Regions from separate parts of the Pseudoalteromonas sp. 2CM37A genome, predicted to be linked through region 3. Evidence: predicted binding sites of a transcription regulator. Region 3 holds the regulator's gene; each other region holds the start of a gene.
What was found. The regulator FliA, encoded in region 3, starts transcription of late flagellar genes. The targets are predictions, from matches to a motif close to CTAAAGNTNNNNNNNNNNNNGCCGATA.
Positions count from the first base shown of each region.

Region 1: the regulator FliA is predicted to act here: its motif matches at 1,681-1,707, upstream of pomA (flagellar motor protein PomA).
Region 2: the regulator FliA is predicted to act here: its motif matches at 2,102-2,128, upstream of MTF68_RS19285 (DUF5610 domain-containing protein).

Region 1 covers NZ_JALNTJ010000011.1:7,267-18,010, forward strand. Annotated here, with positions in the region: gene MTF68_RS17400 (flagellar motor protein MotB) at 1-858, opposite strand, end outside; gene pomA (flagellar motor protein PomA) at 861-1,628, opposite strand; gene MTF68_RS17410 (exodeoxyribonuclease VII small subunit) at 1,944-2,186, shown strand; gene ispA ((2E,6E)-farnesyl diphosphate synthase) at 2,189-3,076, shown strand; gene dxs (1-deoxy-D-xylulose-5-phosphate synthase) at 3,179-5,041, shown strand; gene MTF68_RS17425 (hypothetical protein) at 5,235-7,346, shown strand; gene MTF68_RS17430 (ligand-binding sensor domain-containing diguanylate cyclase) at 7,397-10,483, opposite strand; gene MTF68_RS17435 (phosphatidylglycerophosphatase A) at 10,521-10,744, opposite strand, start outside.
Region 2 covers NZ_JALNTJ010000016.1:14,960-25,703, reverse strand. Annotated here, with positions in the region: gene MTF68_RS19295 (RNA-binding protein) at 1-107, shown strand, start outside; gene murI (glutamate racemase) at 70-867, opposite strand; gene MTF68_RS19285 (DUF5610 domain-containing protein) at 933-2,072, opposite strand; gene trmA (tRNA (uridine(54)-C5)-methyltransferase TrmA) at 2,238-3,335, shown strand; gene MTF68_RS19275 (DUF523 domain-containing protein) at 3,346-3,798, opposite strand; gene MTF68_RS19270 (thiol:disulfide interchange protein DsbA/DsbL) at 3,857-4,495, opposite strand; gene MTF68_RS19265 (thiol:disulfide interchange protein DsbA/DsbL) at 4,514-5,137, opposite strand; gene MTF68_RS19260 (serine/threonine protein kinase) at 5,168-6,142, opposite strand; gene ccoG (cytochrome c oxidase accessory protein CcoG) at 6,190-7,620, opposite strand; gene MTF68_RS19250 (hypothetical protein) at 7,909-8,268, shown strand; gene MTF68_RS19245 (hypothetical protein) at 8,268-8,474, shown strand; gene MTF68_RS19240 (UPF0149 family protein) at 8,507-9,094, opposite strand; gene MTF68_RS19235 (type II secretion system protein N) at 9,113-9,871, opposite strand; gene MTF68_RS19230 (type II secretion system protein M) at 9,875-10,348, opposite strand; gene gspL (type II secretion system protein GspL) at 10,345-10,744, opposite strand, start outside.
Region 3 covers NZ_JALNTJ010000005.1:48,004-58,747, reverse strand. Annotated here, with positions in the region: gene MTF68_RS12705 (flagellar motor protein MotB) at 1-712, opposite strand, end outside; gene MTF68_RS12700 (flagellar motor protein) at 718-1,482, opposite strand; gene MTF68_RS12695 (chemotaxis response regulator protein-glutamate methylesterase) at 1,475-2,620, opposite strand; gene MTF68_RS12690 (chemotaxis protein CheA) at 2,672-4,900, opposite strand; gene MTF68_RS12685 (protein phosphatase CheZ) at 4,916-5,683, opposite strand; gene cheY (chemotaxis response regulator CheY) at 5,699-6,082, opposite strand; gene MTF68_RS12675 (RNA polymerase sigma factor FliA) at 6,124-6,834, opposite strand; gene MTF68_RS12670 (MinD/ParA family protein) at 6,861-7,721, opposite strand; gene flhF (flagellar biosynthesis protein FlhF) at 7,714-9,189, opposite strand; gene flhA (flagellar biosynthesis protein FlhA) at 9,212-10,744, opposite strand, start outside.

The DNA.
Region 1 (10,744 bases), on a different contig from region 3:
GCGATTTCGGCGTCTATCTTCGTTTGAATCATTCGGAACAAGTGGACGAGTATCAGCACGCCCTACTACCATCATGCGGTTTTTATCAAACCCTTGTACCGTTTGTAATTCGCTTGCTACTGCTACAGCACGCTTTGAAGATAAGTCCCAGTTATTAATATATAACTCGTTAGAAACCTGAAAATCATCGGTGTGACCCGATACCGTAATTTCTCCAGGTACATCTTTTAATAACTCACCAATATCTTGAATTATGGGCTTAAACTTAGGTTGTAAAAAAGCACTGCCAGAGGGAAATGAGCCATTTTCACGGATACGAATAATGATTTGCTGCCCTAAAGATTCAAGCTCGATTGCACCGTCGATAATTTGTTTTTCGAGCTGTTGCGCTATTTTTTTCACTAACTCGTTAGTTTGTTCTTGATCGGCGGCTGAAGTTGCTTGCTCTGAAGATTGCTGCTGCGATGTACTACGTGACTCGCCACCACGTTTATCGCCACGTTGCTCTTGTCTACCCCCCGCAGAGCTTTCATCACCCGCTTGAAACTCTAACATTTGCTGAGTCATTTCAACGGTTTGTTGCTGAATGGTTTCTATCGGGGTAGGTTCAGGCTTACCTGGGGTAAATTCCATAGCAATAACCGAGGTCCCTTTAGGGATATCTTTTACTTCTATTTTGTTTTGCACACCAAATGCAAACTTCATCGAGCCAGCTATTTGCTTAAATTTAAGTACATCCATTTCTGAAAACGCGAGCAAAAGTACAAAAAAGCACATTAAAAGCGACATTAAGTCGGCAAATGTTCCCATCCAAGCAGGCAGACCTGGGGGTGGGCATTTGCACTCTTGATCAGACATGGTTACTCCTCGGTATCTACTTTGCGCTTAGACTCAGCAAGGTAGTTTTTCAATATACCTTCAATTACTTTCGGGTTTTGGCCATCTTGAATACCTAAAATAGCATCCAGTATTAGACGCTGATTCATGGCTTCTTCGTCTTTGCGAAGCTCCAGTTTTACCTGAATAGGAATAGCCACTACATTTGCTAAAAATGCACCATATAAAGTAGTTAATAATGCCACCGCCATTGCGGGGCCAATGGCTTTAGGGTCATCCATGTTAGATAACATAGCAACTAAGCCTATTAACGTTCCTATCATACCCATTGCAGGGGCTATATCGGCAAGTGACTTAAATAAACCGGCGCCCAGTTCGTGACGAGTTGTGGTTAAAGAAATGTCTTTTTGAAGCGTGGCACGAACTACATCAGCATCGTGGCCATCAACGAGCATATCTACACCTTTGCGCATAAAAGGGTTTGGTATTTCGGCTTCTTCGAGGGCTAAAAACCCCCCTTTACGGGCTGAATCAGCAAGTTCAACTGCTTTTTCAATCAGCTCTTCTGGCGATTCGATTTTAAACATAAATGCTTTACCAACAACCTTACCTATGCCCAAAAACTGCGACAAGGTAAAGTTTGATAACACAATAAATAGTGAGCCACCAAATACAATTACACTAGAAGGCGCATCGGCAAACATCCCCATTTCACCGCTACTACTCATAAACATGGACATGACAATTAAACCAATTGCGCCAAGGATCCCAATTATGGTTGCTAAATCCACATTTCCTCCAAAGTATTATACTTTGTTATTCAAACTTTTATTATTAACTGCTTATCGGCAAGATACTGAAATACTTAAGCCATTTTTGAAAAAAGTGTAAAACACTGTGTTTGGCCTAATTTTAGATCAAGATACTCTACTCGCCTAGCGACTGATTAATTTTATTGTACACAGTGAGCACTAATACGCATCTTATACATGGTAAAAATACGATTTAAACTGATATAACTCAAAAAACAACGATCATCCTTTGACCTAGTTTAGCATTCCCCCTAAAATTGGCTCCTAAATTTATCATGCTGGCTGAAATTAAACATGGCGACTAAAAAACCTGAAAACCTAAGTTTTGAACAAGCACTCGAAGAACTATCAACCATTGTCGGTGAAATGGAACAAGGTGATTTATCGCTTGAGCAGTCGTTAAAGCAATTTGAGCGTGGTATAGCCTTAGCTAACGCCTCAACGGGTAAGTTACAACAAGCAGAACAAAAAGTGTCTATTTTGATGGGTAATGACGAAAAAGCAGCGCTTACTTCATTTAACAACGATATGGAATAACCGTGAGCATACAAGAAAAAATAGAATGTGCTCAACAAGATGTCGTAAAGACCCTGCAACAGTACTTTGATCAACCCCTTGATACCGCACACACAGTAAAAGAAGCTACGCAGTACGGCTTATTTAACGGTGGCAAGCGTTTACGCCCCTTTTTAGTCTACGCAAGTGGCGAAATGCTCGGAGCTAATAAGCTAGATTTAGATATTCTTGCTGCTGCTATTGAGTGTATTCATAGCTACTCGTTGGTGCACGATGATTTACCAGCCATGGATGATGACGACCTTCGCCGTGGACGCCCAACTTGCCATATAGAGTTTGACGATGCGCATGCAATTTTAGCAGGCGATGCACTACAAACATTAGCCTTTGAACTTATCTCGGCTCACAATTTCACCTGCAGCGCATCAACACAAGTAAAAATGATCAGCGCACTGGCTAAAGCATCGGGGCTTGAAGGCATGGTAGGCGGGCAAGGGCTAGATATTGCAGCCACAGATAAAGTGATTACAGTACAACAGCTTGAACGAATTCATAAATTAAAAACGGGTGCCTTAATCAACTGTGCCATTACATTGGGTGCATTATGTAGCGAAAAAGCAGACAAACAAACCTTAGAAAACTTACGTGTTTTTGGGTATGCTATAGGGCTGGCATTTCAAGTGCACGACGACATTTTAGATGTTGAAGGTGACACATTTACTTTAGGTAAGCCACAAGGCTCTGATTTAGCTGCTAATAAAGCAACTTATCCGGCCCTATTAGGTATGCAAGGTGCCAAGCAAATGGCGCAAAATTTAATAGAGCAAGCGCATCAAGCATTAAACAAAATAGATGTTGATACCTCTGCTCTAGCGGCGCTGGCAAACTACCTGATTAAACGTGACCATTGAGTGTTACATATACGTATTGCCATTTAGCACTGACATTATTACTCAACAGCGGTAACAACTAATAAGTTAGCACCGGTGTTAGCGAAGGATAAAATAAATACCATGACACTTGATAGTAGCAAGTATCCATTACTTAACTTGGTTGACGAACCAGCCCACTTACGCGATATAGCGCAAGATAAACTCCCTGCGTTTAGCAACGAGTTACGAGACTATTTACTCAACTCTGTTTCGCAAAGTAGCGGCCATTTAGCGTCTGGTTTAGGAACTGTTGAGCTTACCGTTGCTCTACATTATGTGTATAACACACCAGAAGATCGCCTTGTATGGGATGTAGGCCATCAAGCATACCCGCATAAAATTTTAACCGGTCGACGCGATTTAATGCATACAATTCGTCAAAAAGACGGATTACATCCATTCCCTTTTCGTGAAGAAAGCCAATACGATACCTTTAGCGTAGGCCATTCAAGCACCTCTATTTCGGCAGCACTTGGTATGTCTATTGCGGCTCAAAAAGAAGGCAAAGGCCGCAAAACTGTTGCCGTTATAGGCGATGGTGCCATTACAGCAGGTATGGCATTTGAAGCCATGAACCACTTAGGCGATGTAAAATCTGACATGTTAATCATTTTAAATGATAACGAAATGTCGATTTCTGAAAACGTCGGTGCGTTAACTAATCACTTTGCGCGTATTTTATCTGGCAGCTTTTACACAAATATTCGCGAAGGCAGTAAAAAGTTACTCTCTGGCGTGCCTCCTGTTAAAGAGCTTGCCAGTAAAGTAGAAGAGCACCTAAAAGGAATGGTTATTCCAGGTACCTTTTTTGAAGAACTAGGTCTTAATTACATTGGCCCAATTGATGGCCACGATGTAAATATGCTCGTAGATACACTGCGTAATATGCGTAATTTAAAAGGGCCTCAGCTTTTACATATAAAAACCCAAAAAGGAAAAGGCTATAAACCCGCAGAAGCTGATCCTATTGGCTATCACGGTGTGCCAAAGTTTGACCCTAATACATCAAGCTTACCTAAATCTAAACCTGGTGCCGCCACTTTCTCTAAGGTGTTTGGTGATTGGTTGTGTGATATGGCCGAGCAAGATAAAAAATTAATGGCTATTACCCCGGCAATGCGTGAAGGCTCAGGTATGGTGCGTTTTTCAAAAGAGCACCCAGAGCAGTATTTCGATGTAGCCATAGCAGAGCAGCACGCTGTCACATTGGCCGCCGGTTTTGCCTGTGAAGGGTTAAAGCCCGTTGTAGCTATTTACTCGAGCTTTTTACAACGTGCGTATGATCAACTTATCCATGATGTTGCACTGCAAAACTTACCTGTGCTTTTTGCTATAGACCGCGCTGGTATTGTAGGCGCCGACGGCGAAACACACCAAGGTGCGTACGACTTAAGCTTTATGCGCTGTATTCCCAACATGGTTATTATGGCCCCAAGTGATACTAACGAGTGCCGCCATATGCTTTATACCGGTTATAAGGCTAATTGCCCTGTAGCAGTTCGCTACCCTCGTGGTAGTGCCGGTACTGCCGATATTCAAAGCGAAATGACGCTACTAGAAATAGGCAAAGCCAATACCATTAAACAAGGCGCTAAAATTGCTATTTTATCCTTTGGTACTTTGCTTGAAAACGCGCAACTTGCTGCAAGTGAGCTAGGTGCAACGCTAGTTAATATGCGCTTTATTAAGCCACTTGATACAAGTTTATTAGATGAGCTTAGCCAAACTCATGATGTAATAGTAACGCTTGAAGACAACGCTATTTGTGGTGGCGCAGGCTCAGCGGTTAATGAATATTTAGCAGCGCAAAAAGCCAACCTAAAGGTGCTTAACTTAGGTATTCCTGATGAATTTATTAAGCACGGCACACAAGCGCAAATGCACGATGAAATGGGCTTAGGCGAACAAGGCATTTTAAATTCAATAAAATCGTTTATCGCTTAATTATTTTTGCTAGCTAGTTTTTAAAGGGAGCCTGATGGCTCCTTTTTTGTTTTTTATTTTTTAAATTTTTGCATCCAATGTGTATTTCTACGCGTTATCCCTATGAGGTTAACACAGTAAATAGTACGTACTGAGGAGTATAAACAGGCACGTTATTTACTTTCATTTGATGGAATATTAAAAGGTAAAAATGATGAAAAAAGCTAATTTAACTCACTTTCATACACAAAACAGTTCACTTAAACGCCCCCTTTGTTTTTCAGCATTAGCGCTTGGGATAGTACTTGGTATTTCAGGGTGTAGCGGTGATGATGGAGAAAACGGTTTAGCCGGTACGCCGGGAGCAGATGGTCAAGATGGAAGCGATGGCACAAACGGTAACCCCGGCTTTAGTGCAGCCACGTTTATTTTAGCTAATAACGGCGATCAAAACGCAGGCACTGTTGATTTAATAAACCAGGACGCTGCCAAATTAAAAACCTTTAATACCACTGCAAATGAAGGCGTAACCTTTGATAGCCTCGGTAATTTAATACAAGCAAGCGACAGCGAAAATGGTAGCATTAAAACTATATGCCAACTTGCCAATCGCGATGATGGTGCAAGCTTTAGTACTAATCAAGACCGTGAAATTACAGGCCCTGCCACTACACTGGTTAATCCTAAGGGCATAGCGATTGCAAAAAATAGCGGGCTGATATTTATAGCTGATTTTGGTGCCATGCAAATTACCACATTTGGCAGTGCTGCAGCGGGAGATGCCGCGCCGCTTGCTACCACTGTTACCGAAGCCGCCCCGTGGGATGTTGATTATGACCACGTAAACGACCGACTTTATGTAGCACTTACCAACGGTGATGTCGCGGTTTATGATAATTTTGTAAGCGGTGAATTTACCGCTATGCCAAGTCGTACTATTACACCAAGCGATGCCGGTGGTGTGCAAATATCGGTAAATATTCACGGCATTGTTTATGATGAAACCACCAATAAACTTATTTTATCGGATGTTGGTAGCGCATCAGATGCTACCGATGGCGCGCTTTTTGTTATTAATAATGCCTCTACTGCGCAAGGTAATACATCTGTTGCACGCAGTATTTCAGGCCCTGCGACTATGCTAGGCAACCCTGTAGATATTACCCTTGAGGGTAGCGATTTACGTGTGGCCGAAAAATCAAACGATGCAATTTTAGTGTTTAGTAATATATTTGCCGGTGAAAGTGGCGATATAGCGCCCGATTTAAGTACTGCGTCTACTAAGCCAGAGTCAATTACTAACACGCTAACTCAAAGCTCAATGGCTGATATATCAGATAGTACTGAGCCTAATATGGCGCTATTAGGCGTAGCCGTATCCAGTAATCCAAGCACTGCGGGTGATACAACAGGCCAAATTAGCCGTTTAAATACAGCATTAAGTAGCGAACTTGCAAGCTATAATGCAAGCCAAACGATAGAAAGCGTTAGCTTTGATAAAGCAGGTAATAGCTACGCAACATTCGATAATGCCAGTACAGGAATGGGCGGAATCGTCATTTCTACTAAAGTGGCTTATAACCGTGATGGCGAAACATTTAACGCCAGCCAAGATAGACTGATTTCAGGAAGCAATACAGGCCTTATTTCACCTAAAGGATTAGATATTGCCTCCGATAGTGGAATGATTTTTGTGGCTGAAAATAATGAAACCACGCCGAGCATTACTATATTTTCAAGCTGTGCCACCGGCGATGTATCACCTCTTATGACCTTAACTTTTGCCAATAATGCACGCCCGTGGGATGTTGATTACGACAGTAACACTGACCGCGCTTTTGTTGCGCTAACCAATGGCACTGTAGCGGTATTTGATCAAGTTAAAAATAAGCTACTAAGTGGCGAGACCACAATAGGTACAGAAGATAGATTAATTACACCTGCCAATAATTCACAAGCACTAGCAGGACCTACCAATATTCATGGAATAGATTACGACTCATTAAGTGGTGCGTTAATACTTTCTGATGTAGGCAGCGCAGCTGTTGCTGACGATGGCAAAATTTATGTATTAAATAATACCGCAAATGCCTCGGGACTAGTTAATATAAGCGCGACGATTAGCGGGCCCAATACATTATTAGGAAACCCTGTTGATATTATGTATAGCGGAACCGATTTATACGTTGCCGAAAAGTCTAACAACGTAGTTATGCGCTTTAATAATATTTTAAGTACCGCAGGGGGAGATATAAGTGCCGATGCAAGTATGGCATTTAGTGCACCTGAGTCAGTGGCTATTTTACCAGCGTGGCTAAACCAGTAATTAAATAGCGTTACCCTCACCATGCCTAACCTACTTTTGTAGGTTGGGCATTATCGCATCCACACTTTAATATCTGCTAAGCCATTACTTTGTAAAATACCCAGCTGCTGATCTACATTCGAATTTTGCTCAAACTCAAACGCATCCAACTGTTTATCAAACGTAATATTTGCCACACCGTCACCACCACGTTTTTTAACCTGATGAAGCGCTATATCGGCTAAGTTTATCGACGTTTCCCAGCTTATTACTTGCCCACCTAAAAGCGGCAGTGGGTAAAAAGACCACCCCAATGAAGCCGTAATATTGGTTGTTTTACCGTTTGGTAATTGAAACGAATTTAAAGCGATTGCTTGGCATAAATCAGAGGCATAGCTGTCAATCATGTTGCACTTAAAATCGCGCAGCAATAATAAAAACTCATCCCCACTCCAGCGTGCTACATAGTCAGAGCCTTGGGTACGCGAATTAAGTAACGCTGCCATTTGTTGTAAGCAGCTATCTCCTGCTATTGGGCCATATGCATCGTTTATACGGCTAAAGTTATCAAAGTTGATAATAAGCAGTACAAGTGACTTTCCTTGCGCTTGTAAAGACTGTGCATTACGTTGGAAGTGCTCAATATCTTTAGGGAGCTGATCAAACAAAAAGCGGCGGCTACGTAGCCCTGTAAGCTCATCTGAGTGACTAACTAGTTTAAGCTGTGAGTTTACTTGGCCTAATTTATCGTTAGCTTGGCGCAGCTCTAATGTACGCTCTGTAACCAGGGCTTCGAGTACTTCTTGCTTACGGCGCTCTTGCGCTCTAAATACCCAAAAAATAAAGTAAAACAGTAAAATAAACCCACTAACAATTAGCAATCTAAAGTAAATAGTTTCGTCAAAGCGCTGCGGTACTACAAATGCATACTCGACAGTTTGCGCTCTGTCCCAATCTTCGCCTTGGCGTTTTGCCTCAAGCTCAAATAAAAATGACCCCGCCGGTAAGTTTGTATAAATGGCTTCTCGGCGTGCATTAGCATAGCGCCAATCACTATCTAACCCACTTAACTTATATCTAAACTCAATACTATTTGGCGCGTAATAATCGATGGCTGTGTACTTTAACGTTATGTCGCGCTCATCAGTATCTAGTAAAGGCTTTTCGCCCAATGCTGCGGTAGTTAACGCGCGCAGTGGTGTGGTTAGTGTTTCTACTTTAGGCTTTAATACATTTAGGCCAAATAGCTCGGTATTTTTAGGTATTTCTACAATGCCTTGTAAGCTTGGGTACCAAATTGAATAATCTGTCATGGCAACGGCATCGTGTCCTAAACCGTTACAACACTGGCTTGCTTTACCATCGAGCTGCCTATCAAAAGAAGAAATAACCTCTTCCACTTTTAAGCTCGACACCTCTGATTTAAATTGCGCTACTGGCATACGGTAAACACCTTTCATGGTACTTACCCATACACGCTTATAGGTTTCGTCATACTCTAGGCTAAAAATAGAGCCATAGGGTAAGCCGTTGGCTGCATCTAACTGTCGCCAATGCCCTTGCAAACTTCTGTAAAATAAGCCGTCATTAAGCGAGCCAATTAAAATACCTACACCATCTATGTGTAATACGCTGGTGATGTATGCACTTTCGAGCGAAGTTTGGTCACCTATTTTTTCAATGCCACGGTCAGTAAAGTAATACGCCCCTTTACTGGTCCCTATTACACCAAAGTTTGCTTTATCGAGCACATACGTTATAAATTTACTGCCTAAAAAGGCATTGTATGCAAAGGGTGTTAACCCGCCATAACTCAGCCTATACAAGCCACGCCCTGTACCTATCCAAAAACCGCCTTTGCTTGATGGGCTAATAGCAAATACCGGATTGTCGCGCAGCGCTCTGCCAGGAAAACTGTATAGTTTATCTTGCTCGTAAAAAAACAGCCCTCGTCCGGTCGCTATATATAAACGCGAGCCATCAAACTGTAAGTCGTGTACTGTTGCGCGGCCAAATTGCGCACTGGGTATTTTATTGACAAAGTTTTTATTTAAATCGAAATAACCAATACCACTTTTATTTGCCACCCATAAATTACCATCGGGCGCTTGGCTAATTGCCATAACGGCCTCTGTCATTTGCGATAAAGCAGAGTGGCGCTCAATACGCCCTTCGTGTGCAAGCCATAAGCCTTCGCTAAAACTTGCAAGCCAAATATTATTTTGGCTATCGCGGTAAATATCGGCAAACCAAATACTTTGATCTAGCTGACTTGGCTCAACCCATTGCCATTCACCCGACTTAGCTCTAAAAAGCAGTCGTCCATAAGTAGAAACCCATAAGCCACCATTGGTGTCGCTCATAAATTTATACACAGCTGAGTTATTCGCATTCGGAAGCGGGAAAGGTCTTAGTTCATCGTCTAAATCTAAAAAGTAAGCACCCAGTTCAGAGGCTAAATATAAATTACCATTTAAAAAAGACAGATCATGAACAATGGTTTGTGCTAACCGCTCAGGCAATGACACCTTAGCTGTTAACTCCAACCTGAGTTTTGAAAAATCAGAGGCGCTTTTAGTTAAGCGTAGTAAATGACGGTCGTTGACAAGCCAAATCCCCTCTGGAGAAAGCGCCATTTGACTAACCGACCCCACTATTTGGGTGATCACGGTGGCATTTACAATAGGAACGAGTTCGTTCGCTTTATCACGTAAATCAACTTGGTTGCGGTCTACATAATAAAGCCCATTAGCTGCAATCCAAATGCTGCCCTTGGCATCTTCTAATATGTCTCTAACTGGGCCTTTAATATTAAATTCTTGTGCGGCAAGCGTTTGCGGGTTTATGACCACCAAGCCACTTTTAGTGCCCACCCACAGATAGCCATTACTATCTATGAGCAGTTTATTAATACCATTGCTTGGCAAAAAAGGACTATTTTGTGTGTTGTAATTAGTAAAAGTTGTGCCGTCAAAACGACTAAGACCAAATTGCGTTCCGACCCACATATAGCCTTGCTGATCTTGCACAACACTTTTTAGCGATTGCGAGGGCAAGCCATCTTTGATATTCCATTGCTTAACAACGTAATCAGTAATAGAAGCCCAACTTGGCATGGCACACAACATAAGTACACATACCAGTAAAAATCGCATCATTTCGCTGCCACCTAGTTAAACAAATAAAACACAAAAATTAAAAGGGTAGTAAACCTGCTTTTATTAACGCTTGCAAACAAATAAGCGAAAAAATACCGGCAAGTACATCATCAGCCATTATACCCACGCCGCCGTCCATTCGCTTATCGAGCGTTTTGATCGGGCCAGGTTTGGCAATATCAAAAAATCTAAATAATAAAAAGCCTACAAGTAAGGTTTGCCAACTAAGCGCTGCACCAATCATCGTAATGTAATAACCCG
Region 2 (10,744 bases), on a different contig from region 3:
TAAACGATAGTGAGTTCCAACAGCGTACTTTAAAAGTACGTGAGGCAAAACAAAAACAAGAAGATGATTCTAGCTCTTTACGCACTGAGACGGATCAATCAGTGTAACGTGCTTTATAGCTAGCTTATTACTCAAAACATCAGCCGTTGCATAATATTGCAGCGGCTTTTTTTTGTCTGTAAATTTATTTCCAAAGTTATGCTGCTCTAGTAGGTAGTTTACTCTGCTAGCAATGGCCGCGCCTGAATCGAGTAATTGCACTGCGTTATTAAAGTACGCTTGTATAGCATCGCTAAGAATTGGGAAATGTGTGCAACCTAGTACAAGTACATCTATATCTGAGTTAATGCGCAAACGCGTAAGCTCTTTATGCAGTTTGAGTGTATCTAGCTGCTGAGTGAAAAATAACTGCTCTGCCAATGCCACCAGCTCAACACTGCTATATAAACTCACTGTTACGTTGCTGGCATGCTCTTTTATTAATGTATGAGTATAGAGGCTTGCAACTGTGGCGGGGGTTGCCAATAAGCCGATGTGCTTTGTGCGAGTTACTTCAGCAGCAGGCTTTATTGCGGGCACTACGCCGACAATAGGTATTGATGTAATTTTGCGTACTTCACTCAAAGCTGATGTAGAGGCTGTATTGCAGGCTATAACAATAAGGTCGACATTAAGCGCGTTTTGCTCAATAAAATAAATGAGTGAGCATAAACGCCCTATAATAGTTTGCTGGGTTTGCCCGCCATAAGGGAGTAACGCATTATCCATAAAGTAGCTGTACTGTGCATCTGGAATACGCTTTTGAATATGCTCAAGCACGGTGGTGCCACCTATACCTGAATCAAATACCATTATGTGGGCTGACAAACTTTGGTTCCTACTGTTTATTAAGAACGGCAGTTTGCCATGAGGTATTTATAAAAGAAAGTAGTTTAGCTTTGCTCAGACTTTAGCGCGTCGAGTGCGTCGCCCGCTGAATTTAATTGGTTTAGGTTTTCAAACATTGCTTGGGTGTAATCAACTAGCTGATCGACCGCTGCTTGATCTTGGTTTAGCCACTCTATAATACCGGCAAGCTGATCTTGTAGGCCTAGTTGCGATGCTTTATCAAATGCATTTTTTAGATCGTCATTAAAAGGCGCGATCGCATCGGCTACTTCTTTTGTTGGGTTTGGCAGATATTGCTCATAACTTTTAACGGTAGCGACTGTTTTTGTTTGACGAAGGTCCATTGAAAATGCAACAAGTTGCTCACTGCCTAAACTCAGCTCTTGTGCTTTTTCAAATGCTTCATCCAAATCACCACTAAAGAATGTTTTACTTACACCTTGTAGCTCTTCCATCATGGCATTAATAGCATCTTGCTCTTGTTCGTTTAAATCACCATTAACCGACATTGAAAAAGACAGCTCTCGAGATTGCGACGATGAGCTGGCAAACGATTCGCTGTTATTGCTTTGTTGATACCCGCTCGCTGTTTGAGACTCATATGCATCAGCAAAGCTAATACTGACCTCATCACCTTCGGCCGTTGTAAACTTATACTCGGCATTGCTGCTCATACTTACATATTGTGCTTGGCTTACGCTAACACTGGCCGCTTGTGGGTTAAATAGGGTTTGCTCAAACTCATCAAGCCCCTCAAAAATGCCTTCTTTTGACTTGTCGATGCCCTCTTGCATTTCTTCGTTAAATACACCGGTGCCTTTTAGCTCATCAACCGCTTCGTCTATACCGGTTTGAACACCTGTGCGCGCATCATCTAACATATTTTTTAATTTATCGTCATCGGCACCATTGGCTTTGGCTTTATTAACTGCGCCAGATACAAAGTCGAGTACATTTTTTACTATTTCATCAAAATCGAATAAAGGTTTATCGGCTTGTTTTTGCTCAACAGGTAAACCTAGTTGCTCTGCCATTTTGTCGCCAAGCACTTTTGCAGCAAGTTCTCTGCCTCGCTGTAATGAACTTTCTTGCGGAGATTGGATAGTTGGCTGCTGTAGCGCCTCTTTATTACTGAATTTGTTTACGTTGTTGTTTGGCGTATAGCCATAATTACCGATTTTCATGATCCACCTCCGTTACGTACTTAGTTTATTATCGGCTAATAGTGACAAAACTAAAGTGCATGTTTAAAAAAACAGCAACTTTATTATCAGCAAAACTAGACAAATACTGCTCGCTCCCTACAATAGCGCCGATAAATAGATCTCATAGATAAGGTAGTAGCATTAATGGCAGTGATTAAAATAGATACCACACAGTACGATACGCAGCTAAATGAAAAAGAGCAGCGTATTACGTCGCAATTTAAGCGATTTGGTGTGCAAGCGTTAGAGGTGTTTAGCTCAGAGCCAATTAACTACCGCCAACGTGCTGAATTCAGAGTATGGCACGATGGGGACGATCTATTTCATATTATGTTTGATCAGGCCACGAAAGAAAAAATTCGCGTCGACACCTTTGACCCTGCCGCGCCATTAGTTGGTGAAGTAATGCAGGTGATGATTGATAATTTAAAGTCGTGTGAAGTATTACGTCGTAAGCTGTTTCAAATCGATTATTTATCGTCATTAAGTGGCGAGATTTTAGTAAGCTTGCTTTATCACAAACCACTTGATGAGCAGTGGCTGACTGAAATAAAAGCCCTGAAAGAAAAACTGAGCAGCAAATACAACATTGACTTTATCGGTCGTGCGCGCAAACAAAAAGAAGTACTAGGCAATGATTTTGTTACTGAGCGTTTAACCGTAAACGGCCAGGAGCTTATTTATCAACAAGTAGAAAATAGCTTTACGCAACCTAATGCTAAAGTGAATATAAAAATGCTGGAGTGGGCACAAGACTTATGTAAACCACTGAGTAATGATCTGCTGGAACTTTACTGTGGTAATGGTAATTTCTCTATTGCATTGGCGGGTTCGTTTAATCGCGTATTAGCTACTGAAATATCTAAGTCTTCTGTGCATTCAGCGCAATACAACATTGCTAAAAATAAGGTAGATAACTTAGATATAATTCGTATGTCGAGTGAAGAGTTTACCCAGGCAATGAATGGCGAACGTACCTTTTCGCGTTTAGAGGGGATAGATTTAAAAAGTTACGATTGCCAAACTATTTTAGTCGACCCTCCACGCGCAGGTATGGATACCCTTACCTGTGACTTAGTAGCCAACTACGAGAACATTATTTATATATCGTGCAACCCAGAAACACTTGAGCGCGATTTAGATCATTTAACCCGTACTCATAATGTTAAGCGCTTTGCGATATTTGATCAGTTCCCTTATACGCATCACATAGAGTCGGGTGTTTTCTTACAAAGAAAATAGTGAGTTAATATTATAATGCCAGCACCTTTATAAGTGCTGGTATTTGATTTTCACTAAACACTTCAATTTGATGCTCCATCAGCAATTTAGCAGTCATACCCATGCCCTGTACTTTTACCCCACTATGGCTACCATCGTAAATTGTATTTCTACCACACGAAGGGCTCGACTCTTTAAGTAAAGCAAAACGAATTGCATGCTCATTACATAAGTCTAGGGCTTTAGCTGCACCTGATTTAAATTCTTTAGTTACATCCTCATAAGTGCTCGTTACGACTCTCCCTTGTTTTATCTCTGCTGATGCTCTAGGTGTTGGCAATCCACCAGCCACCTCAGGACAAAACATAACTAACCTATTTTCTTTACGCCATACATTAATTTGCGGGTGCGATAATGCTTGGCTTTTACCATCGTATCGAACAGGTAAGCCAAATAAACAACTCGATATTAATATTTTTTCCATTGCTATATCCCTATAAACAAAAAAAGCTCCTTACGGAGCTTTTATGTTTTAGCAAACCTTATTTGTTCGCTAAATAGTTAATTAATTTACTAATATCTTCTGGCGCGGTAATACCAGACTCACGGCCTAGGTTTAATTTGTATTTACCATTTACGATAAAAGTTGGTACGCCACGTAGCGCGCCTTTTTCTTTAAAGTAATTTTGGTCACGCTTCATTTTAGAGCTTAATGTACGTACCGAGAAACTTTTGTATAGTTTATCAAACTTATCGCCATCAACACCCTGCGCTACAAATACATCTTTTACATCTGCAAGCTCGTTAAATTTAGCGCGCTTAGTGTGAATGTGATTAAAAATAGCCGCAACAATTTTATCTTTTTGTGGAAGTACTTCCGCAGTGGCCAGCGCTTGGCTCATCATTTGTTGGTTTTCTGGATCGCGAACACCGACAAAATCAACATGGCTCTTTTTAAATTTAACGTCTTTGTCTAGCTTTGGCTTAAACTCACCAATTAACGCTTCCATGTTATTACAAGCAGGGCAATAAAATGAGAAAAACTCTTTTACTTCTGGCTTTTTAGTCGCGCGTTCTGCCACTACATCGTAATGCACGCCCTCTTCATAAGTGGCGGCTACACTGCTCGCAGCCATAGGCAGTAGTAATGCAAGTAAACCTGCTTTAACTAATTTGATCATTGTTATTGTTCTCCGAGATTAAAGTGTTAGTAAAAAAGCAACTAACTCATTCAGTTCTTGCTGGTTATTAATGGTGTTAATGTTTATTTTATATTTATCGTTTACGATAAAGGTAGGCACACCAGTTAGCGCACCTAGTTTTGAATATTTGTTTTGTTTATCTTGCATTGCACGCTCAGCTGAAATAATTGGCATGCTGGCAATGTCTTGATCAAACGTTGCACTATCGATACCATTAACTTCAAGCAACTTTTTAACATCTTTCATTTGCGTTAAAGGTGCGCGCTGTACATGAATACTTTTAAAAATTTGGTCGCTGATACTTTGTGCTTGACCGTGCTTTTTACCGATTAAGTAGGCGTAGCTTAAGTTACTTTGCGCCTGTGGTGATACACCGCCTAAAAAGTTAACGTGATTTTTTATAAATTCAGTGCCCTCAGGTAGGCTTTTTTCAATTGCCTGTGCAACAGGCTCAAATTTAAAACAATGCGGACAGTAAAACGAGAAAAATTCGGTTACTTGCGGCTCTGCGCTTTTTTCTACATCAATAACAGTATACTGGTTATCGGCTTCAAACTGTGCAGCAAGGGCTGCAAATGGTAAACATAAAAGTAGTAGGCTCAGTTTCAATTTTTTAAGCATTGGTATCTCGTGTATTTTTTAAATAAAATTTTATGGCAATAACTTCAGCGGAGCTTCTTGCAGTGCTGCAAACTGCTCTTTAAGCGCTAAAATTTGTTGCTCCCAGTATTTGTCTTCAGCAAACCATGAAAAGTTCCGTACGAACGCAGGATCACTCCATCGTTTTGCTACCCAACCCATATAGTGAATAATACGCATTGCACGAAGCGGTTCAATTAATTTGAGTTGAGTGTGGTCAAAATCACAAAACTCTTCATACGCATTTACAAGGGTGTCTAACTGTAACAGCTGTGTTTGACGATCGCCACTGAGCATCATCCATAAATCTTGAATGGCCGGCCCCTGACGAGCGTCATCTAAATCAACAAACATAAGTGCTTCGCCTGCCCACAAAATGTTACCTGCGTGGCAATCACCATGTAAGCGGATCCCTTGCACATTTTTATACTGTGCTTGCGCTTGTTCAATAACCAAGTCCAATATGGTGTAAAAAGCCGTGCTGATCCCCATAGGTACCAAATTACTTTTTTGCAGATGAACTTTAGCTGTATGCAAATATTCTTCGCAACTAAAGGTAGGTCTGTGCTCAAATGGTTTGCTTTTAGCCACCTGATGCATACGGCCAATTAAACGACCCATTACATCAAGCTGATCCAGGTTATCAACTTCAAACTGTCGCCCGCCTACACTTGGAAATAACACAAATACATAACCTTGGTGCTCAAATAAGCTTTCTCCGTTGTGCTTAATGGGTGCAACAACGGGTACTTCGGCCTCAGCTAATTCAAATGCAAAGTCGTGCTCTTCTTGTATTTGCGCTTTGCTCCAGCGCTCTGGTCGGTAAAACTTAACAACGTAGCGCAGGCCATCTTCCGCCTTAAATTGGTAGACTCTGTTTTCGTAGCTATTAAGTGCTAATAAACCTGACTCTGCATATATACCAACGCTTTCTATCGCATCGAGAATTAAGTCGGGCGTTAAATCTTCAAAACTAAATTTACTCATGGGCTTCTTAATGTAAAAAGCGGGTTACCCCGCTTTTGTTAGTGTGTTTATCGCGCTTTAAAAAAGTTACTCGGTTGCGATATGCTTTCATCGGGGTCATTAACCGGTGAAAGTACAAAGTTAAACTCCGTCATTGGCGCTTTTAAATCATACGGGTCCATCACAAGTGACAGTGGCACATTATGCGATTGCCCTGCTTGCACTGTAAATGTTTGCTTGCCAATGTACTTAAAGTTTTCAAGGCCTTGAACATCAATATTAAAGGTTTGCTCGTACTGCGCCTTGTTGATTACTTTTAATGTATAGGTGTTTTCTACCAAGCCATTAAAGTCAACACGATACAGTTGGTTACGGTCTCGTATTATGTCAAAGTCCATAGGCTTTCTAAATGCAATGTTAGCTACCAGCGCACTGGTAAGCACCACCAGTATGACCGTGTAACCTATGATTTTAGCTCGCAGTGGGTTGGTTTTATTTTCAGGTGTTTCGAGATTACGCTCTGTAGTATAAGAAATAAGACCCCGCGGATAATCCATTTTATCCATTACACCATCGCAGGCATCAATACATGCGCCACAGTTTATACACTCGGCTTGCAAACCATTACGAATATCTATCCCTGTAGGGCACACCTGTACACACAAGTTACAGTCTATGCAATCGCCCATTTCTAAATCTTCGTGGGCAATTTTACGCGAACGCGGGCCTCGGCTTTCGCCGCGTTTTTCATCGTACGTTACGGTGTAAGTGTCTTTATCAAACATAGCTGATTGAAAACGTGAATAGGGGCAAATGTGTAAACACATAATTTCACGCATCCACCCTGCATTAGCGTAAGTACACGCTGCAAAGAAAATAATACTTACCAGCGCGTAACCACCTACATTAAAGGTCACAAAGTCAGGGAGTAATTCACGGATAGGCGTAAAGTATCCGACAAACGAAATCGCCGTATATAAGGCAAATAAAACCCAACTGGTGTGCTTTGCTGTTTTTCGCCAAAACTTATCAAAGTCCATCGGGCGTTGATCTAGCTTTTTACGCTGATTCGCTGTGCCTTCAAACTTTTCTTCAAACCAAATAAATATAAAGGTCCATACAGTTTGCGGGCAGGTATAGCCACACCATACTCGGCCATAAAAGGTAGTGACCAAAAAGAGTGCAAACGCGGCCAACATAAATATAAAGGCTAATATAGTGAAATCTTGCGGCCACAGCGTTAGCCCAAAAATATTGTACTTTTGGCCTACTAAATCAAATAACACAGCTTGCTGGCCATTAAAATTTATCCAAGGCAAGAGCATAAAGGCAAGCATGCCCAAAAAGCCTATACGCTGTCTAAGTAACTGATGAAGCCCTTTTACTGCGCGAACATAAATTCGGTTACGTGGGTTAAACCTGTCGTCTTGACGGCTTAAATCCGGTTGTTGGATTTTAACCTCTGCAGGTATATTCTTTACTTTAATTTGCTTGTCCATCGAAGTTCCTCAACGCCGCTTGGAAATAAAAACGTAGCAATATGTGCGTATTCTATACTGTAACTGTAGTTCGTTAATGGTAAGTGTGATTAGTTTAAATAATCAGCTGTTTGAATACTTTCAGATATTTCAGAAATATCTAACTGCTGTTGGCTATTATAACAATACTGGCTAAAATTACAGGTATAGATTGCTAATAATTTATTCATCTCAGTTACTTGCTTTTAAAATGCAGTTTATTACACTGCTTGCTAAATTTACCCCATTAAGATCAAGGTTTACGCATTCATGAAAAAGTTTATTATATTGGTCATTCTGATCCTTGCGTTTTTTACTATTGATCACCCATTAGTTAAAGAGCCCCGCGAAAAGCTATTAGGTGAAGGTGTGGGTTTTTTAAGTGATGCGAGCAAAATAAACCGTAGCCCAGCAGCCAATATGGCTAAAAACCGTATTAGCAGTGCGTTAAAGCTCTCTGAGTCTGAGCACGAATATATTGAAAAAACCTTTACCACTGATGATTCAGTGCAGTTATTTCATTTACGTTATTGCCGCGAGCGCGACCTAAATTTATATTTTTACGAAGAGCGTTTAAATACAGTGTGTAAAATTGTATCGGATGCATTAGAACAAAAGAGAGCTAAGTAGTGGATTTTTCGCAGTTAAACAAAAAAGCGAGTGACTCTTTTCATAAACAGCGCGCAATACTTAAAAAGCTATCGCAAGGAAAAACCTTGCATTGTGAGCAGTGCGGCGAGGTGTTAACACTCGATTTAGCCACCAGCGAGCCGGGTAAAGGCGTTGTTAAGTGTAAAAAAGGCTGCACTGATATTATTTTAGAACTTGGCGCTTAATTGCCCTAAGCGCCGTTTAATATACCTAAAGGCTACTCTTCCCACCCTTCATCTGTAATCAGCCCACTGTTTATGGCTACCACCTCAATAAGCTCGGCAAAACCTAATGCAAAGTCGCCCATTGATTCGTACTGATACTGATATAAGGCTTCGAGTGTCATGCTATTTTGCTGCGCAATTTGCACTCTTGTTTGCTCATCAACAGCAAAAAAGCTAAGCGTACTTAGCGCACTCTCTAATGCTTCTTTGTACTGAGGCTCTAAAGCGGGAGCTGTTAATAGAGGTTGTGCGTATTCTTTAGTTGCACGTAAAAAACCTTCACTCCACGCTTGGGTATAGTCTAGGTCAAAATTGGCGGGTAACTTGTAACCGGTTTCAAATACTTGCTCACTAATTTGATGGTATAACGCCATAAATAAAAACAGTATTTCTTCGTCTAAATCGTTAGCCGTATTAGGCACAATATGCGCTAACCACTGGTGAACTTCTAATGGGCTTGGCGAACAAATAACCCCAAATAGATAGCCTTGGCTTTGTGTTAATGACATAGCCTGAGGTTGAGTACTTAAAAATGCACTTAATTGCTGTGCGTGTTGCTCGTTAAACTGTGGTAATTGCATTAAATCTCTTTTATTACATTAAAAATTTAGTGGGTAGCGGCCCTGTGCATCGGGGCGGCCTAAAAACTTAACCGCGTCGTGTACATCTTTTGGTAAGCTGGCATCAGGTTTAACATAGCCTGCTACTTTAAAGTCAAAGTTAGCTTTAAGTGTTGCGTCGGCTTCAAGCCCTAACGTGTTATCTGGGTCGACCAAAATAGCTATATCGCCCGACTTACAGCTTAACATGCCACTCAGTGGCCCTATATTAAACCAGCCATTAAAGCCTTTAACATCTATATTTGGGCTGGCAATCTCGCCTTTTAATGACTCACAATAAGGCACACCTGAGGTGTACTCGTTAAGCTCTAAAATGACTCGACCTTTAGCCGTAGCTGGTATAGGTAGTGCAATACGTTGCATGGCACGCTCTACGGTCGAGCGAATTATACCATCGGTAACTTTAACCACATTGTTAAATAATCCGTAATTCACATCAGCATAGCCCGAAATATCGCTACGCTCACGCGGATTACCAAATTTTAAGTTAGCATTTAAATTACCCGTAAATAACTGCCAGCCAGCAATATCCCAGCGTACATTATTTAGCTGCTCGTCTTGATAGCGCACTTGCATCATTTGACCTTGCCATACACTCCCTACGGTTTGCCCTATTTCAAGCTGCTTTGGTAAGTACGGCTTAGCTAGGTCTAACGCAATGGCCGCTGGTAATTTCATTATGCAAAACACAATAAAACTAATAAAAAATACCACTGATAATATTATTATTTTTTTCATTAATTACTTCTCTAGTACTAAGCGGCTTACACGTACAAACCCTGATTTATCATCTTTGCTTAAATCAAGGTTCTCTACTCTTAAGCCATGCTGATTAACCAGTTCGTCTAACCATTCTATTAATTGATTAAACTCTACCGAATCAAGCGTTAAACGTAACGAGTTATCGTTAGGCTGCATTTTACTAATAGTAATACGGTAGCGACTACGCGTTGAATTAACCACTTGGCTAATATTTTGATTGCTAATTGCCTGCGTGTTACCCGCCGCTTTTAACTTTACTATGCTTTCATCAACCCATACGAGCAGCTCTTGCTGAGTGACGTACGACTTTTTAGCTTTATCTATGGCGTTATTTAAAGGTCTAAAAATCCCCATTACTAAAACAAAAACAACAAATATACCACCAGCAACCATAATCAATTGCTGCTCTTGCTCTTTTAAAGAGCGCCAGTATTGTATTATTTGCTTTTTCATACTGCACCTCGCAGTTTAATTTCGCCTACTACAAAATCGCCATCGTTATTTAACGACCCTTGTTCAACCGTTAACCCTTGTTGCTCAAGTATACTTTTTACTTTACCAAACGTTTGAAAGTCTTTTGCGCGTGCGCGTATTCGCAGCTCATTACGGCGTTTATCGTAACGTAGGGTTTCTGGCGTAAATTCGCTTACTTGCGAAAACACGCCAACCAATTGGCTGGTCAAATCTAAAAACCCAGCTTCACTTTCGCCATTAATGGTTTTAAGCGCGCCCCTGATTTGGCTTTTAATTAAGTTAGGACGTACTTTAGTTCCGGGGAATGCTTTTTGGTATCTATCCACTACCTGGGCTTTAGCAAGCTCAACACGCGAGTTAAGCTGGTTTAGTTCA
Region 3 (10,744 bases):
CGATTGCCATTCTAGCTGGGTTAATTCCTAACGTTTCTAATTCAACTAAAATAGAGGTCGCCCGTGCAACTGACAACTCCCAGTTAGAGCGAAACATTTCATTGCGAATACTTTCGTTATCTGTGTAACCTCTTACCCTTATGTAGTTATCTACTGGGGCAATAATATCTTTTACAATTTTTACGACTTGTTTTGCTCGCGCGTGAGCCACAGAGCTACCACTTGAGAACAGCATTCCTGAACTTAGCTCAATAATAAGCCAGTCTTGGTTGAGCTCTAAACTGGCTTCTCCATCACGAATTTCATCAATAAGTGCTGAATGTAATTTAGTTAACAAACTATCGAGTGGTTTACCTAAATGTTTTTGTTTTATATTGCTGGTATCACTATGTCCATCTAGCAGCTCTGGGCCAGACTCCTGTTTTTGAATGCTCTCACCGTACAATAACTCTTGCTCTGGGGTAACACGGTCAGTAAGTAGCCCTTCACCAGTAACGCCCTCACCTTGTTGCGATTGCTGCCTTGCTGATTTGTCAAAAACCTGTTCTAGGGAGTCTGAGAGGATTTGAAAACTTTCTTCTTTATTTATGGCAATGGCATACATAACCACAAAAAAGGCAAACATAATGGTCATGTAATCAGCATAAGAGACTAACCAACGTTCTGTATGTTGATTTTTTTCAGCTGATTGACGTAAGCGCCGGCGTAACATAAAAGTTACTCTACCACGACATTGGGGCGCTCTGTGCGATAAGCTTCAAGCTTTAATTCTATGTTTATAGGACTTTCGCCAAGGCTTATAGCAATCACCCCTTCGGCCATCATTTCATGGTAAAGCATTTTTTGATCTACTCGCTGCTTAAGCTTATTGGCCATAGGTAAAAATAATAAGTTAGCTAAACCCACCCCATATATTGTTGCAATAAATGCGGTGGCGACCCCTGCACCTAGCTTTTGAGGGTCGGTAATAAATGACATTGCTTGAATAAGGCCTAGTACAGCCCCTAAAATACCTATAGTTGGGCTATATCCGCCCATGGCTTCGTACACTTTACTTGCTTCAAGTAAGCGGTCTCGTTCAAGCATTAAATCTATTTCTAAGGTGTCGCGTAACTTTTGCTCCGAACACCCATCTACTAGTAAACTAAGCCCTTTTGCTGCATAAGGATCTGGGTGACTAAGTGCCTCTTTTTCAAGCGCTAAGTACCCTTCCTGGCGAGCTTTATGCGACCACGTTTTGATTTGCTCTATGGCTTGCTCAATATTGTACTGGGGTGAAAAAAATACCCAATGGCTCATGCTTAGCGTTTTTTTAAAGGTGCTTGTGGCCGTTTGCAACATAACAGCCCCTAAGGTGCCGCCAAGTACAATAATAAGTGCAGGGCCATTAAATAACGCCGTGACAACGCCACCCTCTAAAGAGTAACCAATCGCTATAGCGCCCAGCGCAATGATTAACCCTAAAACAGAGAGCTTATCCACAACCAGTCTCTCTTTTTATTCTTGCTGCTACGTCGTTTAACGCTAAATGCTCAGAGGCAAGCCCAGCGTTGGCAATAGCTTGAGGCATACCGTATACCACACAGCTTTTTTCATCTTGCGCCCAAATTGTTGCGCCAGATTGCTTAAGCATTCGCGCGCCATCACGTCCATCAGCGCCCATGCCGGTTAAAACAATAGCAAGTACGTCTCCTTGGTAGCTTTTAGCAACACTTGCAAAAGTCACATCAACGCTTGGTTTGTAGCTTATTCGTTCACTATTATCTTCAAATACACGCAGCGTTTTATTACCACTTCGCCCCTCTACCATCATTTGCTGTCCACCAGGGGCTAAGTAGGCTGTGCCGGCTTCTAGCCTGTCACCTTGTTGCGCTTCTTTAACGCGTATTTTGCAAAGGCTATTTAAACGTGCCGCAAACGCAGGGGTAAATGCTGCCGGCATGTGCTGAATTAACAAAATAGGATGTGCAAAGTTAGCAGGTAATTGGGTTAATATAGTTTGTAAAGCAACTGGCCCGCCAGTTGAAGTGCCAATAGCCACTATTTGATAGTGTTTACCGCTGGCACGCGTGGGCATACTGGGTGTAGTTGTTGTCTGCACTGGGGCAGCACGTTGAAAGCTTCTATCAGGTTGTTTAAGCGATGAGCTTGTTGTGGCTAGTTTGCTTGCAGGTGGAGCAGTAGTCTTACTTGATGTTAATGGCCTAACAGGGCGTGGTGCACGCCTGCGACCAATTTCCTTCACTTTGGCTTGCAATAACTTAATTGCATCTTCGTTATTTCGTGCAATGTCTTCAAACTTTTTCGGTAAAAAGTCCATAGCTCCGGCATCAAGTGCATCTAAAGTTGCGGTTGCACCGTCGCGGGTTAATGAAGAAAACATAAGTATTGGCGTTGGGTTACTCGCCATAATTTCTTTTACTGCGCTAATACCATCAAGCACAGGCATTTCTACATCCATGGTGATCATATCTGGACGTAACTGCGCTGTTTTTTCTACGGCTTCTCTACCGTTAACAGCAAAACCTATTACTTCGATACCGCTGTCTTGTTCAAGGATTTCGCTTACTCGACGGCGAAAAAAACTGGAATCGTCAACAACTAAAACTTTTACGGCCATTGCGCTCTCTTATTAAATTTATGTGTAGGCATACACAGGTATGCCTACATTTTATCCTGCGTAATGCTTAAGCATATTAGGTACATCCAGAATCAGCGCAATACCACCGTCAGATGTAATTGTTGCACCAGCCATTCCTGGCGTACCTTGTAATAACGCATCAAGAGGCTTAATAACAACTTCTTCTTGGCCAATTAATGAATCAACCACAAAGCCAACTTGCTGAGTACCTATTTGTACAATTACCACATGACCTTGCGCTTTTCGCTGAGAACAATCAGCACCTTTAACTAACCAATGCTCTAAGTAAAATAGCGGTATCGCTTTTTTACGAACAATAATTGTAAGCTGACCATCTACCACATTGGTTTTGGTTAAATCTAAGTGGAATATTTCACTCACACCAGCAAGTGGTAACGCAAACGTTTGCTCACCAACAATAACCATCAGCGTAGGTAAAATAGCCAGTGTTAATGGTACTTTTATCTCTAAAATAGTCCCTACGCCCAACTCAGACTGTATACTCACAGAGCCATTAAGCTGCGTAATTTTAGTTTTTACTACATCCATGCCTACGCCACGGCCAGAAATATCAGATATCTCTTCTTTGGTCGAAAAGCCTGGTGCAAATATTAAGTTATACGCTTCTGTATCTGATAAGCGACTTGCCTGATCATGGTCAATAACGCCTTTACTGATCGCTATTTTTTTCAGTTTTTCCGCATCCATACCTGCACCATCATCTTTAATGGTTAACAAAATATGGTCGCCTTCTTGCGAAGCCGATAATGTAACGTTACCAGTTCTAGGCTTACCCGCAGCTTCACGCGCTGCTGGCATTTCAATTCCGTGGTCAACTGAGTTTCGTACTAAATGCACCAACGGATCGGCCAGTGCCTCAACTAAGTTTTTATCTAAATCGGTTTCTTCACCTACAAGCTGTAAATCAATTTCTTTATTTAAGCTACGGGCTAAGTCACGTACTACGCGAGGGAATCGGCCAAACACTTTTTTGATAGGCTGCATTCGCGTTTGCATTACTGCACCTTGAATATCAGCAGTAACCACATCAAGATTTGATATCGCCTTACCCATCGCTTCACTGTCTGTATTGGTCGCTAAACTGACCAACCTATTTCGTACTAATACCAACTCGCCAACCATATTCATTATTTGGTCTAAACGCTTTGTATCAACACGTACTGTGGTTTCAGCAGGTGGAGGCGTAGCTTTTTTAGGTGCGGCGCTACTCGCTGGTTTTTCAGCCACTTTAGGTGTAGGCGCAGCGGCTTTTGCCGCCGGAGCTTGTTTTGCTGCAGGTGCTGGCGTAGGCTTTTCTGGCGTAGGTTTTGCTGGCGTTTGTGCTACAGGTGCAGCCTTAGGTGGCTGCGGTGCAGGTGTGTCAGCTTCTTTTGATTCTGGTGCGGCGCCTTTACCATGCAATTCATCAAGCAGTGCCTCAAATTCATCATCGCTGATTTCATCATCACCGCTATCATTTGCAACAGCCGCTGGTGGTGCTGTGTGTTTTACTTCTGGCTCACTGCTTGAAGTATCTCCTGCAACCGGACCAAAACTACCTACACCGTGTAATTCATCTAATAAACTGTCAAATTCATCATCGGTAATATCTGAACTTGAATCTGGCTCTGCACTTGCACTTGGTTGCGACACCGGGCTTTGCCCTTTGCCGTGTAGCTCATCGAGTAAGCTTTCAAATTCATCTTCTGTAATTTCATCAATTTGCGTGCTATCTGCTGAAGGGCTTGAACCTGCCACATCAAATAGTTCATCAAATGCAAATGGGTCTTCATCATCTGTTGCGCTAACGGGAGCTGCGGGTTCTTGTTCAACAACTTCGGGGGCTGTTTCAGTAAGCTCGTCATCCGTAGGCGGTTGACCAAGTTTGTGAAGGGTTTCTAATAATTGAGGGTCTGCTGGGTCTGGCTGTTCGCGGTTTTGAATAGTGGCAAACATTTCATTAATGGTATCTAGTGCTTGTAAAATCACATCCATTAATTCTGAATTAACGGTTCTAACCCCTTGGCGTAAGAGATCAAATACGTTTTCAGCACCATGACAGGCATCAACAAGCTCAGTCATAGCTAAAAAGCCAGCTCCCCCTTTTACGGTATGAAAGCCCCTAAAAATAGCATTTAGTAACTCAGTATCTTCTGGGTTATTTTCTAGCTCAACTAACTGTTCAGATAAAAGCTCTAGGATTTCTCCAGCCTCTACAAGAAAGTCTTGTAAAATATCTTCATCGACTTCAAAGCTCATGCAGTTACTCTCCTCTTAGAAGCCCAAACTTGATAATAGGTCATCGACCTCGTCTTGGTCAGATACAACATCATTTCGCGACTCTTTATCAATAATAGGGCCTTCAGGACCTGCTAATGTTTGTGCGGCAACCAGTTCTTTTGTTTCTTGTTGTTCTTTACTTTCAGCAATGCTGTCATCTTGTGCAGCAAATGCTGTTAAAAGGTGGATTAAACTTTCTTCTACTTCTCTGACTAATTCAATTACACGGCGGATAACCTGGCCGGTTAAATCTTGAAAATCCTGCGCCATTAGTACATTAGTCATTAAAGTTTGCAACTCATCGGTTTTATGATGAGAGCTGTTCATAAACTTGTCGATGCTGTGGCATAAGGTTTTAAACTCGCCCAGCTCTATCTCGCGGTTCATAAGCCTATCCCAAGTAGGCTTAATATGTGCAATTTCATCTGCTAGCTGCTGCGCAATAGGAAGGCTTGCTTCGACCGCATCCATTGTCTTATTAGCTGCATTTTCTGTCATTTCCATGACATAGTTTAAGCGCTTTTTCGCATCCGGAATTGCATCAGTGGTTAAATCGGTTAAACGCGTATCAAGTTCAAAGCTTTTAAGGGCTTCGTGTAATTGGCGTGTTAACTTACCTACTTCAGCAAAAAGCTGCGATTGCTCTTGAGAGGCAGTATCTAAAATTAATTGATCTGCTTTATCTTGCTCACCGTTTTCTAAAAAAACGACGAGCTGACGAGCTTGTTCTAAAGTAATTTGAGGCGCAGCTGGTGCTGACATAAGCCTCTCCTCTCATTAACCTAAGCGTTCAAACACTTTTTCTAATTTAGTTTTCAAAGTACCAGCAGTAAATGGCTTAACAATATAGCCATTAACACCTGCTTGCGCTGCCGCTATTATTTGTTCTTTTTTAGCTTCTGCCGTCACCATTAAAACCGGAATATGTTTTAATTTTTCGTCAGCTCTAATGGCTCTTAGCAAGTCAATACCCTGCATGCCTGGCATGTTCCAATCGGTTACAACAAAGTCAAAAACCTGATTTTGCAACATAGGTAATGCTGTAGAACCATCGTCAGCTTCTTGAACATTCGTGAACCCTAGGTCACGCAACAGATTTTTTATAATACGTCTCATTGTAGAGAAATCATCAACAACAAGAATTTTCATGTTTTTATCCAAAACATCCTCCGGTGAGGTCTTAACCTATAATTTACTTACTACTAGTTTATCCAGTCATTGATTTTTGCTTTGAGCTTAATCATCGCCTGACCATGTATCTGACTTACACGCGATTCACTTACATCGAGTATATGCCCAATTTCTTTTAAATTCATTTCATCGTTGTAATACAAAGAAAGCACCATTGCATCTCGCTCTGGTAAAGACTTTATTGCCTCTAACAATGAATTATTAAACCGTTCATTTTTAACATTATTAAATGGTTTGTCTAGCGCTAAATCTTGACCTGCAGGGCTAATAACATCTTCATCTACCCCTAGGTCTTCTATACCAAGCACTTTACTGGAATTAACATCATTTAAAATATGATGGTATTCTTCTAGCGAAATATCAAGTTTTTCAGCTACTTCAGTATCTTTTGGTTCTCTATTTAAGCTATTTTCTAATTCTGTGATAGTTTCGGCTACTAATCGGCTTTTACGGTGCACCGAACGTGGTGCCCAATCCCCTCTGCGCATTTCATCAAGCATAGCGCCGCGGATACGAATACCAGCAAACGTTTCAAAGCTTGCCCCTTTACTGGCATCAAAGTTTTTTGAGGCCTCGATAAGGCCAATCATTCCCGATTGGATCAAGTCATCAAGCTGAACGCTAGGAGGAAGACGAGCTATTAAATGGCACGCCACTTTTTTGACAAGCGACGCGTGCTTTTCAACAATCACATTTAAATTTTGTGTTGATTGATATCCCATAGCTCTTTTCACCGATGTTGTCATAATCAGCCGTTTACTAGCTTCTCAATGAAAAACTCTAAATGTCCTGAAGGTTGATTAGGTATAGGCCATTTTACTGCTTTTGTCGCTAATGTTTTAAACGCGACTGCTGCTGGTGAATTAGGGAAAAGATCGACAATTACTTTTTGTTTACGCGTAGATTTACGCATATTTTCATCATATGGAATAGTCGCAACAAGCTCCATAGACACATCTAAAAAGCGGTCTGTTACTTTAGAGAGCTTTGCAAAAAGCTCTTGGCCCTCGCGCATACTGCGCACCATGTTTGCAACAATTTTAAATTTATAAACGCCATGCTCGCGGCTAAGTACTTTAATAAGCGCGTAGGCATCAGTAATAGAGGTCGGCTCATCACACACCACCACCATGACATCTTGCGCTGCACGAGAAAAACTCAGCACCATGTCAGAAATACCAGCGGCGGTATCTACAATTAAAATATCAAATTCGGTATTAAGCTCACTAAAGGCACGAATTAACCCAGCATGCTCAGATGGGGTTAGCTCCACCATACTTTGCGAGCCTGATGTAGCAGGCACGATTTTAATACCGCCTGGGCCTTCAACTAAAATCTCGTCAAGTTCGCACTCGCCTGAAAGGACATGAGATAAGTTTTTTTCAACACGTAGTCCTAGCATTACATCACAATTAGCTAGGCCTAAATCGGCATCTAATACTAATACACGATTACCCTGCTGCCCTAAAGCAATAGCAGTATTTAAAGAGACGTTGGTTTTACCCACCCCTCCTTTACCGCCGGTGACAGCGATAACTTTTACGCCGTTGTTGTTGTTTTGACTCATTTTGCGCAGGCCGCTTGCTTGATCTAATACTGTGTTAATCATACATCCCTACTGTGCTTGGCGCCACTGCTTGGTGCCTTGAATGTTGTGCTTTTGCTCTTTTTAAATACAATTGCTCAGCTTTTTTTACTAGTTTTTCAGCATTTGCAACGCGAATATCTTCTGGTACACGCTGACCATTAGTAAGATACCCTATTGGAAGGCGATTTTGAATCGCTATACTAATAATCTCACCTAAACTTAATGATTCATCTAACTTAGTGAAAATACAACCGCTTAGCTGAACCTTTTTAAAATGTCTTACGGTTTCTTGCAGTACATTTATTTGTGCTGTGGCACTTAATACTAAATAACTACGTATATCTACTCGCTGGTTGCGCATTAACGTATTTAATTGCTCTGTAAGGCGTAAATCACGTTGGCTCATACCCGCTGTATCAATTAATACTAGACGCTTATTGCGTAAATGATATAAAACTTCAGCTAATTCATTGGCATCTTTTACTTGTTTAACACCACAACCAATAATACGACCATATGTTGCAAGCTGCTCATAAGCACCAATTCTGTATGTATCAGTTGTGATTAGGGCAACTTTGTCGGCGCCATACTTTTGTGCGCCTAATGCGGCAAGTTTAGCTACTGTGGTTGTTTTACCTACACCAGTAGGCCCTACAAGGGCGTACACACCCCCTTGGCGAAGAATTTCGTTGTTGGTGGTTTGCATTTGATCTTCAACCATTTGCAATAATGCTTTCCAACCTTGCTGACGCGATACGTCATCTGGAATAAAACACGCCATTTGCTCTGCAACGTCTTTATCTATTCCCATGCCAACTAAACGGTCAATCATGCATGCACGTGTAGGGTCGCGACGTGCCATATCTTGCTGCATTAAACCCGATACTTGGTGTTCTAGTAACTGGCGAATTGCGTTCATTTCATCACGCATCGCGCTCATTTGGGCGCTTTCGTTGTTATTAGCTTGAGGACGCGGAGCCACAGGCGCATCTAAATCGTCAAAGTCTTGATCTAAGTCATCAAAGCCTAGGCTGTCTGCTTGGGTTTGCATGCGTTTTGGCGCTTCATTTTCGCGTGCAAACATATTTGTCGTACGTGGCTGTGCTGGCTCTTGGTAATGCTCAGACGTATCAATACCTGATTGCGAAAACATAGAGGCTAGCTCAGGAGAGCGAGGGCGTGGCGACTGGCGCTCTAATAAAGCTTGTAAGCTATCAGCTACTTTTGCTTGTGGCTCAGTTTGCGCACGCTTAGGCTCTGGCTTTACAAAGTTATGAGTAGGCTGTTGCACGGCTCTTTGCGGAGCAGGCGCTGCCTGTGGTTGCGCTGCGGCTTTAGGGGCTGCTTTGTCGTAATCTACTGCGGCAACAATTTCTACACCATTAGCGAGTTTTTTGTTCGACATAATAACGGCATCAACACCTAGCTCATCTTTAACTTCTTTCAGTGCGGTGCGCATATCTTTGGCAAAAAAACGTTTAATCTTCATGGTTCAACCCCTGTTAAAATCTTTATTGTTGGCCTACTGAGCTGACAATCTTGATCTGTCTTTCATCTGGTACCTCTTGATAAGACATCACCCTTAAACCCGGTATGGTGTACTTAACAAAGCGAGATAACACAGTGCGTAACATTCCTGACGTTAGCAATATTGAAGGTTCTCCGGCCATTTCTTGATTCTGATGCGCTTCGTTTAATGATGTTTGAAGTCGATCAGCAAGGCTTGGTTCTATTCCGGCACCTTCGTCGCCTGCATTTTGTAATGACTGATGCAACATCTGTTCCAACTCAGGCGCCAAGGTTATGACAGGGATTTCTGATGACATTCCCACAGCGTCTTGAACTATTAAACGGCGCAGCGAAATACGCACTGCAGCTGTTAAAACATCGGCATCTTGACTACGTGGGCCGTACTCTACAAGGGTTTGAACAATAGAGCGCATATCACGAATAGCCACCCCTTCGTTTAATAAATTTTGCAGTACTTTTACAACGGTTGTCAGTGGTAGTACTTCTGGCACTAACCCTTCTACTAAACGTGGATGGCTTTTAGCTAACATATCAAGCAGGTTTTGAACCTCCTCATGGCCTAGTAATAATGCGGCACTGTTAGTTAATAACTGGCTAATGTGGGTGGCTACCACAGTGGCTGAGTCAACCACGGTGTAACCTAGTGACTGTGCTTCGTCTTTTTGATCAGGCTTTATCCATACCGCATCTAGGCCAAATGCTGGGTCTTTGGTTTCAACCCCTTTAATAGGACCAAATACTTGCCCAGGGTTTATGGCCAGTTCATCTCCATGTTTGAGTTCGCCTTCACCACTTGAAACACCCATCATGGTAATACGGTACGCATTAGGGTCTAACTCTAAGTTATCGCGAATATGTACAGGCGGCACTAAAAAGCCAAGCTCCTGAGATAACTTTTTACGCACCCCTTTAATTCGGTTGAGCAGCTCACCACCTTGAGATTGATCAACAAGCGGAATAAGCCTGTAGCCAACTTCTAAGCCAATAACGTCAATTTGTTGTACATCGTCCCATCCAAGCTCTTTTTGCTCTTGCTTGTTTGCAACACCAGTACCGGCAACGGTACCACTTTCAGCCTCTTGGGCTGCTAGAGCAGCGGCTTTTAATTTTTGCTGCTGAGTAAAGTAAGCTAAGTAGCCAAGTAGTGCGCCTAAACTTAAAAAAGCAATATGAGGCATACCCGGAACCAACCCCATAATGATTAAAATACCTGAGGCGATAAATAATGATTTTTCGTTACCTAATTGGGCTTTAAATTGCTCACCCATGTTATGTGATTCGTTTTGGCGAGTAACAACAATAGCAGTACCAATAGAGAGCAGTAATGAAGGAAGCTGCGCCACAAGGCCGTCACCAATGGTAAGTAAAGTATATACTTCCATTGCGCGGCTAAAGCTCAAGTCATGTTGGATCATGCCCACAAATAAGCCGCCAACAATATTAATAATTAATATCACGATACCGGCAATGGCATCGCCTTTTACAAACTTACTCGCCCCATCCATAGAGCCGTA